One region of the Dietzia psychralcaliphila genome, then DNA from elsewhere that is predicted to be linked to it. Evidence: predicted binding sites of a transcription regulator. Region 1 holds the regulator's gene; the other holds the start of a gene.
The links. The regulator LexA, encoded in region 1, represses DNA repair genes until DNA is damaged. The targets are predictions, from matches to a motif close to CGAACANNTGTTCG.

Region 1 (5,362 bases):
CCTGTCGAGGGATCATCCGGGCTTTCCGCAGGGTGGAACGGGTCGCCGAGTTGGCTAGGATCTGTGGCCATGAACCCCGCCCCCCTGACCGCGCCGCAGGACGGTCTCGCCTTTATCAAGGGTCACGGAACGCTCAACGACTTCGTGATACTGCCTGACGACAACGCCGAGGTGGATCTCGACGAGAATCTGGTGCGCGCCCTCTGCGACAGACGCGCCGGGATCGGCGCCGACGGCGTGCTCCGGATCGCAACCGCGGGAGCCCTGGTGGAACGGGGTGTTCTCACCGTCCTGCCGGAGGGTGTGGACGACGACGACTGGTTCATGGACTACCGCAATGCGGACGGTTCGACCGCGGAGATGTGTGGGAACGGGGTGAGGGTCTTCGCCCACGCCCTGGTGTCGACCGGGCGGGCAGGGGTCGGCCGGATCCCCATCGGCACGCGTTCCGGACCACGGCCCGCCGAGATCCTCGAGCACGACGGGAACCACGCCGTGGTCCGGGTCGACATGGGGGAGCCCGGACTCCTCGGGGTCTCCTCCGTCGACCTGGGTGGTCGGGTGTACGCCGGCCTCGCCGTCGACATGGGCAACCCCCACCTCGCATGCATCGTCCCGGGGTTGGGAGCCGCGGCGCTGCGTGACCTGCCGGTGCACGAAGCCCCGGTGTACGACACCGGGTTCTTCCCCGGGGGGGTCAACGTGGAGATCGCCACACCGCTCACCGACGGGCGGGTGTCGATGCGAGTCCACGAACGTGGATCAGGGGAGACGATGTCCTGCGGTACGGGAATCGTCGCCACCGCCGTCGCCGCCCTCGCCGATGCCGGCGAGGCCATGGGCGAGGTGGTGGTGGAAGTGCCCGGGGGAGAGATCGAGGTGTCCCTGACCGAGGGCGGTTCCGCACTGACGGGGCCCTCCGCGATCGTCGCTGAGGGGTGGTTCCGGCGCTCGGGCGCAACTCCTCGCCCGGAGGCGTCGCGATCGGAATTATGAGATGATGCCGGTGAATGACTACCGATGACACCGCCCCTGACCGGGCCACACGAGACCATGATCCTTCGGTCGGCGACTTCCAGCTCGAGGAGCGCTCCTCGCTGCGCCGCGTCGCCGGATTGTCGACCGAGCTCCAGGACGTCAACGACGCCGAGTACCGCCAACTCCGGCTGGAGCGGGTCGTCCTCGTAGGGGTCTGGACCGAGGGATCCGCAGCACAGGCAGAGGCCGCGATGGCCGAATTGGCCCAGCTCGCCGAGACGGCCGGCTCGGAGGTGTGCGATGCGCTGATCCAGCGCCGCGACAAGCCCGACGCCGCCACCTACATCGGCTCGGGCAAGGCCAAGACGCTGAAGGACGTGATCGACGCGACCGGCGCCGACACGGTGATTTGTGACGGTGAGCTCACTCCCGGTCAGCTGATCGCCCTGGAGAAGGTCGTCAACGTCAAGGTCATCGACCGCACCGCGTTGATCCTCGACATCTTCGCCCAACACGCGACCAGCCGTGAGGGCAAGGCCCAGGTCTCCCTGGCGCAGATGGAGTACATGTTGCCGCGCCTACGCGGCTGGGGCGAGGCACTCTCCAGGCAGGCGGGTGGCCGGGCGGGCAGCAACGGGGGCGTCGGTCTCCGCGGTCCCGGTGAGACGAAGATCGAGACGGATCGCCGCCGTATCCGGGAGCGCACGGCCAGGCTGCGTCGGGAGATCAAGGGCATGAAGCAGGCCCGGGACACCAAGCGGCACCGCCGGCGCGCCACCCCGGTGCCCTCGATCGCTATCGCCGGGTACACGAACGCCGGCAAGTCCAGTCTGCTCAACCGCCTCACCGGTGCCGGCGTTCTGGTCCAGAACGCGCTGTTCGCCACCCTCGACCCCACCACCCGGCGGGCCGAGCTCCCGGACGGGCGCACCGTGGTCTTCACCGACACCGTCGGGTTCGTCCGACACCTCCCGACGCAGCTCGTCGAGGCCTTCCGTTCGACGCTGGAGGAGGTCGTCGATTCCGAGCTGCTCCTGCACGTGGTGGACGGGTCGGACGCCTTCCCGCTGCGCCAGATCGAGGCCGTCCGCACCGTCATCAACGATGTCGTCGAGGAACAGAACGCTGAGAGTCCGCGCGAGCTCGTGGTGATCAACAAGATCGATGTGGCGGACCCCGTCGTGCTGACCGAACTACATCACGCCCTCCCGGACGCGGTCTTCGTCTCGGCGGCGACGGGAGAAGGCTTCGACGAGCTCCTCGAACGGATCATGCGGGTTGTCGCCTCCGGGGACACGCAGGTGACGCTCGAGATCCCCTTCACCCGGGGTGACGTGGTCTCCCGTGTGCACGCAGAGGGCGCAGTGGTGGACGAGCAACACACGCAGGACGGCACCCGGATCGTGGTCCGGCTGCCCTCCTCCGTGGCCGGAGAGCTAGGGGAGTACCGCACCGGCAGTTCGCACGACGGTGTCGCCTGACCCTGTCACGAGGTCAGACGACACCGACTCCGCGCGGGGTCAGAGCTTGCGGAAGACGGTGACGACCTTCCCCAGGATCGTCGCGTGCTCCCCGGGAATCGGACTGAACGACGGGTTGTGGGGCAGGAGCCACACCCCGCTCGCGTCCCTGCGGAAGGTCTTGACGGTTGCCTCCCCGTCGATCATCGCCGCCACGATGTCTCCGTTGTCCGCCACGTTCTGCCGACGTACCACCACGTAGTCGCCGTCACAGATGGCGGCGTCGATCATCGACTCACCGACCACTCGGAGCATGAACAGGTCGCCGGAACCCACCAGATCCGACGGGAGTGGGAAGACCTCCTCCACCGCCTGCTCGGCCAGGATCGGCCCGCCGGCCGCGATGCGGCCCAGTACGGGAACGTATACCGGCTCGACCGCCCCACTGGGCCGCGGCTCCTCCTGAGCAGGTGCGCGCCGTCCCCGGGACCGCTGCCCCGGGACGCCGTGGACGTCGACAGCCCGCGGCTTGTGAGGATCCCGGGTCAGGAAGCCCTTCTTCTCCAGTGTCCGCAACTGGTGTGCGACAGAGGAGGTCGACTGCAGACCGACGGCGTCACCGATCTCGCGGATGCTCGGGGGGTAGCCCCGGTCCTTGACCGTGTCGTGGATATGCAACAGAACGCTCTTCTGACGAGGCGTCAGGGCCTCGAAGTCGGGCTTGGGCATGTGTGGGTCCCTTCGGCGAATGGGTGTTCGACGTCTCTATCTGTGTACACCCTACTTCCCGCGGACCGTCCGCGCCACACAGGTGTTCGAAGAAATATCCTCTGGAATGTCGACTCTGTCGGACCCGCGTGATACAACTCTAGTCAGGTTCGAGTTCGAACAGATGTGCACACAAATGCACACGGGCGTGCGAACGAACTTCGCACACCATATCGAGTTGGGAGTTTTCATGTCCGTTCTGGAGATGCAGTCACAGGCGCGTCCGTCGATGCACTGGACGGAGGTCTGCGCGACCGACCACGACCGGCCCGCCGCGTCCGGGCTGCGGTCCCGCCGCGACACGCACATCCGTCACACCACGCGGACCCTCGACCGTGGACGTCAGCTGTCCACACGATCGGTGGCACCCGGTCGTCGGGTGCTCGTCCGACCCGCGTCGGCGGACCAGGTCAGAGCCTGCGGCGGCGAAGTGCGGACGAATGCGCCGGTGGTCGACGACGTCCCCACGTGGGCTCTGTTGGTCTGCGGAATCGTGTTCGGGGTCCTGATGCTGCTGGCGCTGGCACTCCTGGGCGGGCCCGCCTACGCGTGACCTATGGCATCGCCTTCTAGAATGATCCCGGGACGGCGACCCGTCGCCCCCGTACCGCTGTCGGCTACTGCCGGCGGACACGTGCGGAGCCGGTCGACGAATGGCGAAGCTGGAATGTACTGCCCCATATGTCACCACGAGGACTCCCGGGTGATCGACTCGCGGTCGGTCGACGAAGGGCAGGCGATCAGACGTCGACGCGAGTGCCCTGAATGCGGACACCGGTTCACGACCCTCGAGACTCCGTTGTTGACCGTGCTCAAGCGCAGCGGCGTCACCGAGAGCTTCAGCCGCGACAAGGTGGTTCGCGGCGTCAGACGCGCGTGCCAGGGTCGGGCGGTGGAGGAAGACGCTCTCCGGCGTCTGGCACAACAGGTCGAGGACGCCGTCAGGGCGGGCGGGGCGTCAGAGGTTCCCGCGCACGAAATCGGTCTCGCGATCCTGGGCCCGCTCCAGGATCTCGACGAGGTCGCCTACCTGCGCTTCGCGTCCGTCTACAAGCAATTCAGTTCGGCCGCGGATTTCGAGAGCGAGATCATCGCCCTCCGTGAGCGGCACGCCACGCACTAGCGCGCCTACCGGCGGAGGCTCAGCGCTCCGCCTGACAGCGAATGCGCTGTGTGTGGGTTCACCGCCCGTTGCGTCGCGACAGCGCCGCGGCGACGGCCTTCTCGATCCGCTCGGCGGATACCGGACGAGCGGTTCCCAGCGATTGCGCGAAGAGTCCGACCCGGTACTCCGCCAGCAGCCACCGCAGATCCCGAGAGGTCCGCGCCCCACCCGGTCGTCTGCGTAGCGCTGCCGTCGCTTCCGCGACCGTTGCCTCGGACGTCTCCAGTCGGGCTGTGAGATCCCTGTACCTCGACGGTGACTTCTCCGCCATGTCCAGCCTGAGATCGATCGCCCTCACATGTCGCTCGAGTTGGGGCAGCAATTCCGCCGGATGACGCGCGAGGAACCCCTTGCCGACGAGGAAGTCCAGAGCAGGTCTGATGTCGTCTGCGATCTCCCGGGGCACCTGCGCCAGACGGGCTGAGACCGACTGGGCGGCCACCAACGCCGGCAGGGCGGCGGAGATGGCGGCGGTCACGGCGGCCGGAGCCTCGGACTCGGCTGTCGCACGCAGCTGGGCGAAGTCGTCCACCGTGAGCACGGGGGCTCCCTTGCGTTGAGCGAGCATCCGCCCGCACACGGCCAACGATGCATCCGACACCAGGCCGTCGGCACCTCCATGGGGATACTGGGTGAGCGCGAGGCGCTGTTCGACCGGACGGCCCCGGACTATCGAGGTCGCCGAGACCAGGCCGCCGGAGATCATGGTCAGCACGGCTGTGGTCTGTGCGGCCCGTCGCTCCTCCTCTGTCGCGCAGGCGATCCGGTGTATGCCGTCGGCCCGCACCTGCAGGGCCGGGTAGACCGTGACCTCCACCCCGTCGACCGTTCCGGTGATCGAGGGTGCCAGATCCCCGATCGTGGCGGAGGTCCACGCCCGATACGGACCGTCATCGGGGACGAGCCGGGAGTTGAGAGTGGCCCGGACCTTGTCCACCAGGCGGGTGCGCAGTGCACCCAGATCCGTTCCGGACGCCACCACCTCGTCACC
Region 2 (5,362 bases), 680 kb from region 1:
GGAAAGCACCTCTTCGTCGTAGTCGGCCCTGACGCGGAGGGGCGAGACCCCGTCACCCTGCACATCCACCTGAAGATGGAGGGCCGCATCCACGTCCACCGCGCGGGGGAGCGGTGGCGGTTCCCCGCGCACACCGTCCGGATGGTCCTGCGCGCCGGCGACGTGGAGGTGGTGGGCACCGAGCTGGGGCTGCTGCGCGCGCTGGGGCCGACCGAGGCCGACCGGGCGGTCGACCACCTCGGTCCCGACCTGTTGGGTCAGGACTGGGACGCGGACGCCAGCGTCGCGGAGGTGGTGCGGCGGATCGGGGAGCGGCCGTCCCGGACGATCGGGGAGGCCTTGTTGGACCAACGCAATCTCGCGGGCATCGGCACCGTGTACCGCGCCGAACTGTGCTTTCTGCGGGGCCTCGACCCGCGCGAGCCGGTCGGGGCGGTGCCGGATCTGCGCGCCGTGGTCGTGCTGGCCCGTCGGCTGCTGGTCGCCAACGCCGAACGCACGGTCCGCGTGACCACCGGTGATACCCGACGGGGGCGAGAGTTGTGGGTCTACGGGAGGGACGGCAAGCCGTGCCGCAGGTGCGGGACCGAGGTGGAGACGTTCCGGCTGGGTGGTCTCGCCGACCCGGACGAGCCGAGCGATTCGCTCGATCGCATCGCCTACCGCTGCCCGTCGTGCCAGCCGGCGCGTGCCACACTGGGGCCATCGCCAACGGAGGAGAACCTGTGACCGACCGCAACACGATCCTGATCACCGGCGCCAGCGCGGGTCTCGGCGAGGGTATGGCCCGTCGCTGGGCTGCGCAGGGCAAGGATCTGGCGCTCTGCGCCCGTCGTCTGGAGCGACTCCAGGAACTCCGCGCCGAGCTCCTGGCGGCCAACCCGTCGATCACGGTGGCGGTCCGCGAGCTCGACGTGGCCGACGGCGACGCGGTGGAGCGGGTCTTCGGTGAGCTCGACGCGGAACTCGGCGGGATCGACCGCTTTGTCCTCAACGCCGGCCTGGGCAAGGGGGCGTCCATCGGTACGGGCAAGGCGCACGCCAACCGGGAGACCGCGATGGTCAACGTGGTGGGCACGCTGAACCAGGCCGAGGCCGCGATGGAGCTGATGCACTCCCGGGGTGAGGGACACCTGGTATTCATCTCGTCGGTGAGCTCGCTGCGTGGCATGCCCAAGGCCCAGAACACCTACGGCGCCACCAAGGCGTTCGTCTCCTCGCTGGCGCAGGGTCTGCACGCCGAGCTCGACAGCTCCGGCAGCCGCATCAAGGTCACCGACATCCTTCCCGGGTACATCCGCACCGACATCAACCGGTCGGTCAAGACGTCGCTGATGACCGAGTTCGACGAGGGGGTCGACGCCCTGGTCAAGACGATCGACGCCGAGCCCACCCGTGCGCTCGTCCCGGCCAAGCCCTGGAAGGCGATCGGCCCGTTGCTGACGCTGCTGCCAGAGAAGGTCAGCCGCAGGTTCGTCTGACCGGGGCTCCCGGCCCGCCCTGGACGGGAGGGTGGATCGGGAGAGTGGGTCAGAAGGGCGGCGGATCGAGGATGTCGTCGAGCAGGGCCCGGACGTCCAGCTCCACTTTGCTGGTGACGGGTGCGTTGCGCTGCCACCAGCGGCTGTGAGCGGCGGGTCGGGTGTCGTCCGGTCCGGTGGCCGGGCCTGTGGCGGTGCCGGTGGTGCGGGCGCGTTCGGTGTTCAGGCGGCTGGCACGGCGGGTCCAGTAGGTGGGCTCCGAGCGGGTGTCACCGCTCGTGGTGGTCGGGTCCGGGTTGCGCTGTTGTTGTCTGTCCCAGGCGCGGGATTCGTTGCGGGCGTGTTCGCGGCGGTAGGCCCCGAGCGGCCCGGATGGTCGGGTCATCATGGTGGCCCCGTCAGGCGTGATGACGGTGAGGCTGCCATCGGGTTGCAGGTCGTAGATCCAGTCGGAGAACGTCTTGAACCGGTGATGTCGTCGACACAGACACATCAGGTTGCACTCTTCGGTGGGCCCGCCCCGTGCGGGGTCGGCGTGGTCGAAGGGCCGGACGTGATCGATGTCGCAGTCATCGGCCGGTACGGCGCAGCCGGGATGGCGACAGGTGCCGTCGCGCAGCCTGATGCGGCGGGCCAACTCGGCGCTCGGCCGGTACTTCAGGGCGCGGCGGGCGTCGTCGGCCGCGCCGACACGGGGGTCGACCTTCTCGAAGCTGGCCCCGTCGCTGGTGACCAGCATGTCCAGCAGTGCCTGCAGCGCGGCCTGGCCGGTACGGGTGAACTCCACCTGCGCCCCACAGTCATCACCGGTGCCGTCGCCGGCGCCGTCACCGCTGTTGCCGGGTGCGATGACGGTGACCTTGGGCCGCAGTGGCGCCGGCGGCTGGCCCGGGCTTCCGGGGTGGAGGCTGTCGCCGCACACCAGGGACAACAGGGCATCGGCGCGGCGTTCGGCCTTGGAGTAGTGGCAGCCCAGGTCCGGGGGCGTCTCGCCGGCGGCCTCAGCTGCGGCGGCGTGTGCGGCGGCCGCGTCGGCGTCGGCGGCGGCGTGTTCGGCAGCGCGTTGGTCGATCGCTTCGGCCAGGACGGCGGCTTCTTCGGTGGCCAGGGTGGCCGACAGCGTTGACATGCCGTCGGCACCCTTGTTGATGCGCACGCCGCGAGCGCGACTGGCGTCCTCTTTGCGGCGGCGGATGCCGTCGGCGTCGTAGCGAGCGATGATCGAGTCCACCGCATCGCGTATCGCCTGTGCTCCGAGGCGTTCGCCGGCTTCCGACGCGGCCAGGTAGTCGTCGACCACTCCCTGTTGCACCAGCGGAAGGACTTCGGGGTCGACGGTGGCCATCTGGCGGGCCAGCAGTTCCGCGGCCCGCTGGTCCATCCGCCCCGCGGCCAGGGCTGCGAGGATCGCGGGGTAGCGCTGGTGCAGGTCTGCGGCGAAGGAGACCATGGATTCTGCGCGCAGCGTGGAGACGGCCATCGCCGCCACCACATACCCGGTGGCCACGTCGAACGGGTCGACCACCGAATGGCCGGGCCGCGATTCATGGCCGGCGCCGGCTTCGTCGCGGCGCACGCACTCTCGCAGTAGTTCGTAGCAGGCCGACAGTCGTTGAGCGGAGGCACGATTCTCCGCCGCCCATCCGGCACGAGCCGCTGCGGTCAGGCCGGTCAACGGATCGACTGCAGAGGTGCCGTCAGCAGAGGTGCCGTCAACAGAGTCACCGCCGCTCTCGTTCATGCCCCACCTCCGCGCGCTGGTACCACTGACAACAAGTCGAACTTGTGTTCTATGATACGCACACACATTCGAACACGCAATAGCTAGTTGGTGACCGCGCAGCCGCGTGACCGCGCAGCCGCGCAGCCGCGTGACCGCGTGACCGCGTGTCCGCCACTGCCGGCGGACGAGCGGCCAGGTGTGACGCCGGGAGCGGCCAGGTGTGACGCCAGGAGCGGCCCGTGTGATGCCCGGCTAGGTCGAGACGCGGGGTTCGGGGCCCACCACGTCGAAGAGCATCGCCGTGAACTGGCCGTGGGTCTCGATCTTCTGACGGTGGAGACGGAGTCGGCGGGGCAGCAGGGGGCGCCCGGAACCGAGGACGACCGGGCACTGGTGGACCCACACCTGGTCCAGTAGGCCGTGGTCGGCGAACTGGCCGGCGAGGTCACCGCCCCCGACTATCCAGACGTCCTTGCCGTCGGCGGCGTCTACGAGGAGTGGGTGCAGGTCGGTCACGTCACCGGAGAAGAACTCGACGCCCTCGACAGGGGCGGGATCGCGGTGGGTGACGATCCAGCTCGGCTCCGTGTACGGCCAGACGAACGGTGTGCCGTCCTTGGTCAGGTCGCGGCGGACCCATTCGAAGGTGTTGATGCCGCAGACGATCGATCCGACGCCGGCGTAGAAGCGGTCGAAATGGAGATCGGGTAGGGAGGGATCCGGCTCGGTCGGCGTGTAGCCCGCGGGATCGGCGTCACCGGAGGTCGCGAACAGCCAGGAGAGGCTCTCCTCGTCGTCGGCGATGTACCCGTCCAGGCTGGTGGCGGTGCAGAAGATCGTGGCCATGGTCAAGAATCGCACGACACCGTGACCCCGCGCGAGGGGTGACGGGCCTGGTGCGAGAAGGGGGAGCGGGTCAGCGGCGGCCGCGTGCCTCGCGGTAGATCTCGACGAGTGAATCCGTCGAGGAATCGAAGCCGTCCCCGGGGTGCTTCTCCGCGGTCAGGGCCCTCAGTAGCTCACCGGCCTGCGCCTTGCCCAGCTCGACCCCCCACTGGTCGAAAGCGTTGATGCCCAGCACGGCGGCCTGGACGAACACCACGTGCTCGTAGAGCGCGATGAGCTGCCCGAGCACTCCGGGCGAGAGCGACGGCGCGAGGATCGTGGTGGACGGCCGGTTCCCGGGCATCACCTTGTGCGGCGCGATCGCGGGGTCGACGCCCTCCGCGAGCACCTCGTCCTCCGTCTTGCCGAACGCCAGCACACGGGACTGCGCGAACAGGTTGGCCACGAGCATGTCGTGCATCGATCCGCCGCCGTCGGCAGTGGGCAGATCCGCGACCGGACGGGCGACGCCGATGAAGTCCACCGGGACGAGCTGGGTGCCCTGGTGCAGGAGCTGGAAGAAGGCGTGCTGGCCGTTGGTGCCGGGTTCGCCCCAGTAGACCTCGCCGGTGGGGTAGGAGACGTCGGAGCCGTCGAGTCGCACCGACTTGCCGAGGGACTCCATGGTGAGTTGCTGCAGGTAGGCGGGGAATCGTAGGAGGCCCTGGGCGTACGGGATCACGGCCTTGGACTGAGCCCCGAGGAAGCAGGTGTACCAGATGCCGAGCAGGGCCATGAGAACCGGCGCGTTGTGCTCGGGGGCCTCGGTGGCGAAGTGCAGGTCCATGGTGTGGAAACCCTCGAGCAGCTCCACGAACGCCGGCGGGCCCACCGTGATCATCACCGACAGGCCGATCGCCGACGACACCGAGTACCGGCCCCCGACCCAGTCCCAGAACTCGAACATGTTGTCCGCCGCGATCCCGAAGTCGGCCACCTTCTCGGTGGCGGTGGACACCGCCACGAAGTGGGAGGCGATCGCCTCCTCCGACCCCAGGGTCTCGACGAAGTGCCGCCGCGCCGCGTGGGCGTTGGCCATGGTCTCCTGCGTGGTGAAGGTCTTGGAGGCGACGACCACCAGGGTGGTCGCGGGGTCGATCTCCGCGAGCACGGTCGAGAGGTCTGCGGGGTCCACGTTGGAGACGTAGCGCGCGGTGATACCGGCGGTCTGCAGATGGTGCAGTGCCCTGTCGACCATCACGGGCCCCAGGTCGGAGCCACCGATGCCGATGTTGACCACCGTGTCGATCCGCGCCCCCGTGTGCCCCGTCCA

Region 2: the regulator LexA is predicted to act here: its motif matches at 3,260-3,273, upstream of A6048_RS12205 (HNH endonuclease signature motif containing protein).

Annotation. Positions count from the first base shown of each region.
Region 1 covers NZ_CP015453.1:1,982,779-1,988,140, reverse strand. The annotation lists gene dapF (diaminopimelate epimerase) at 70-996, shown strand; gene hflX (GTPase HflX) at 1,011-2,459, shown strand; gene lexA (transcriptional repressor LexA) at 2,499-3,167, opposite strand; gene A6048_RS09075 (hypothetical protein) at 3,397-3,759, shown strand; gene nrdR (transcriptional regulator NrdR) at 3,874-4,329, shown strand; gene hrpA (ATP-dependent RNA helicase HrpA) at 4,388-5,362, opposite strand, start outside.
Region 2 covers NZ_CP015453.1:2,660,252-2,665,613, reverse strand. The annotation lists gene A6048_RS12215 (DNA-formamidopyrimidine glycosylase family protein) at 1-729, shown strand, start outside; gene A6048_RS12210 (SDR family oxidoreductase) at 726-1,481, shown strand; gene A6048_RS12205 (HNH endonuclease signature motif containing protein) at 1,531-3,222, opposite strand; gene A6048_RS12200 (dihydrofolate reductase family protein) at 3,457-4,065, opposite strand; gene pgi (glucose-6-phosphate isomerase) at 4,121-5,362, opposite strand, start outside.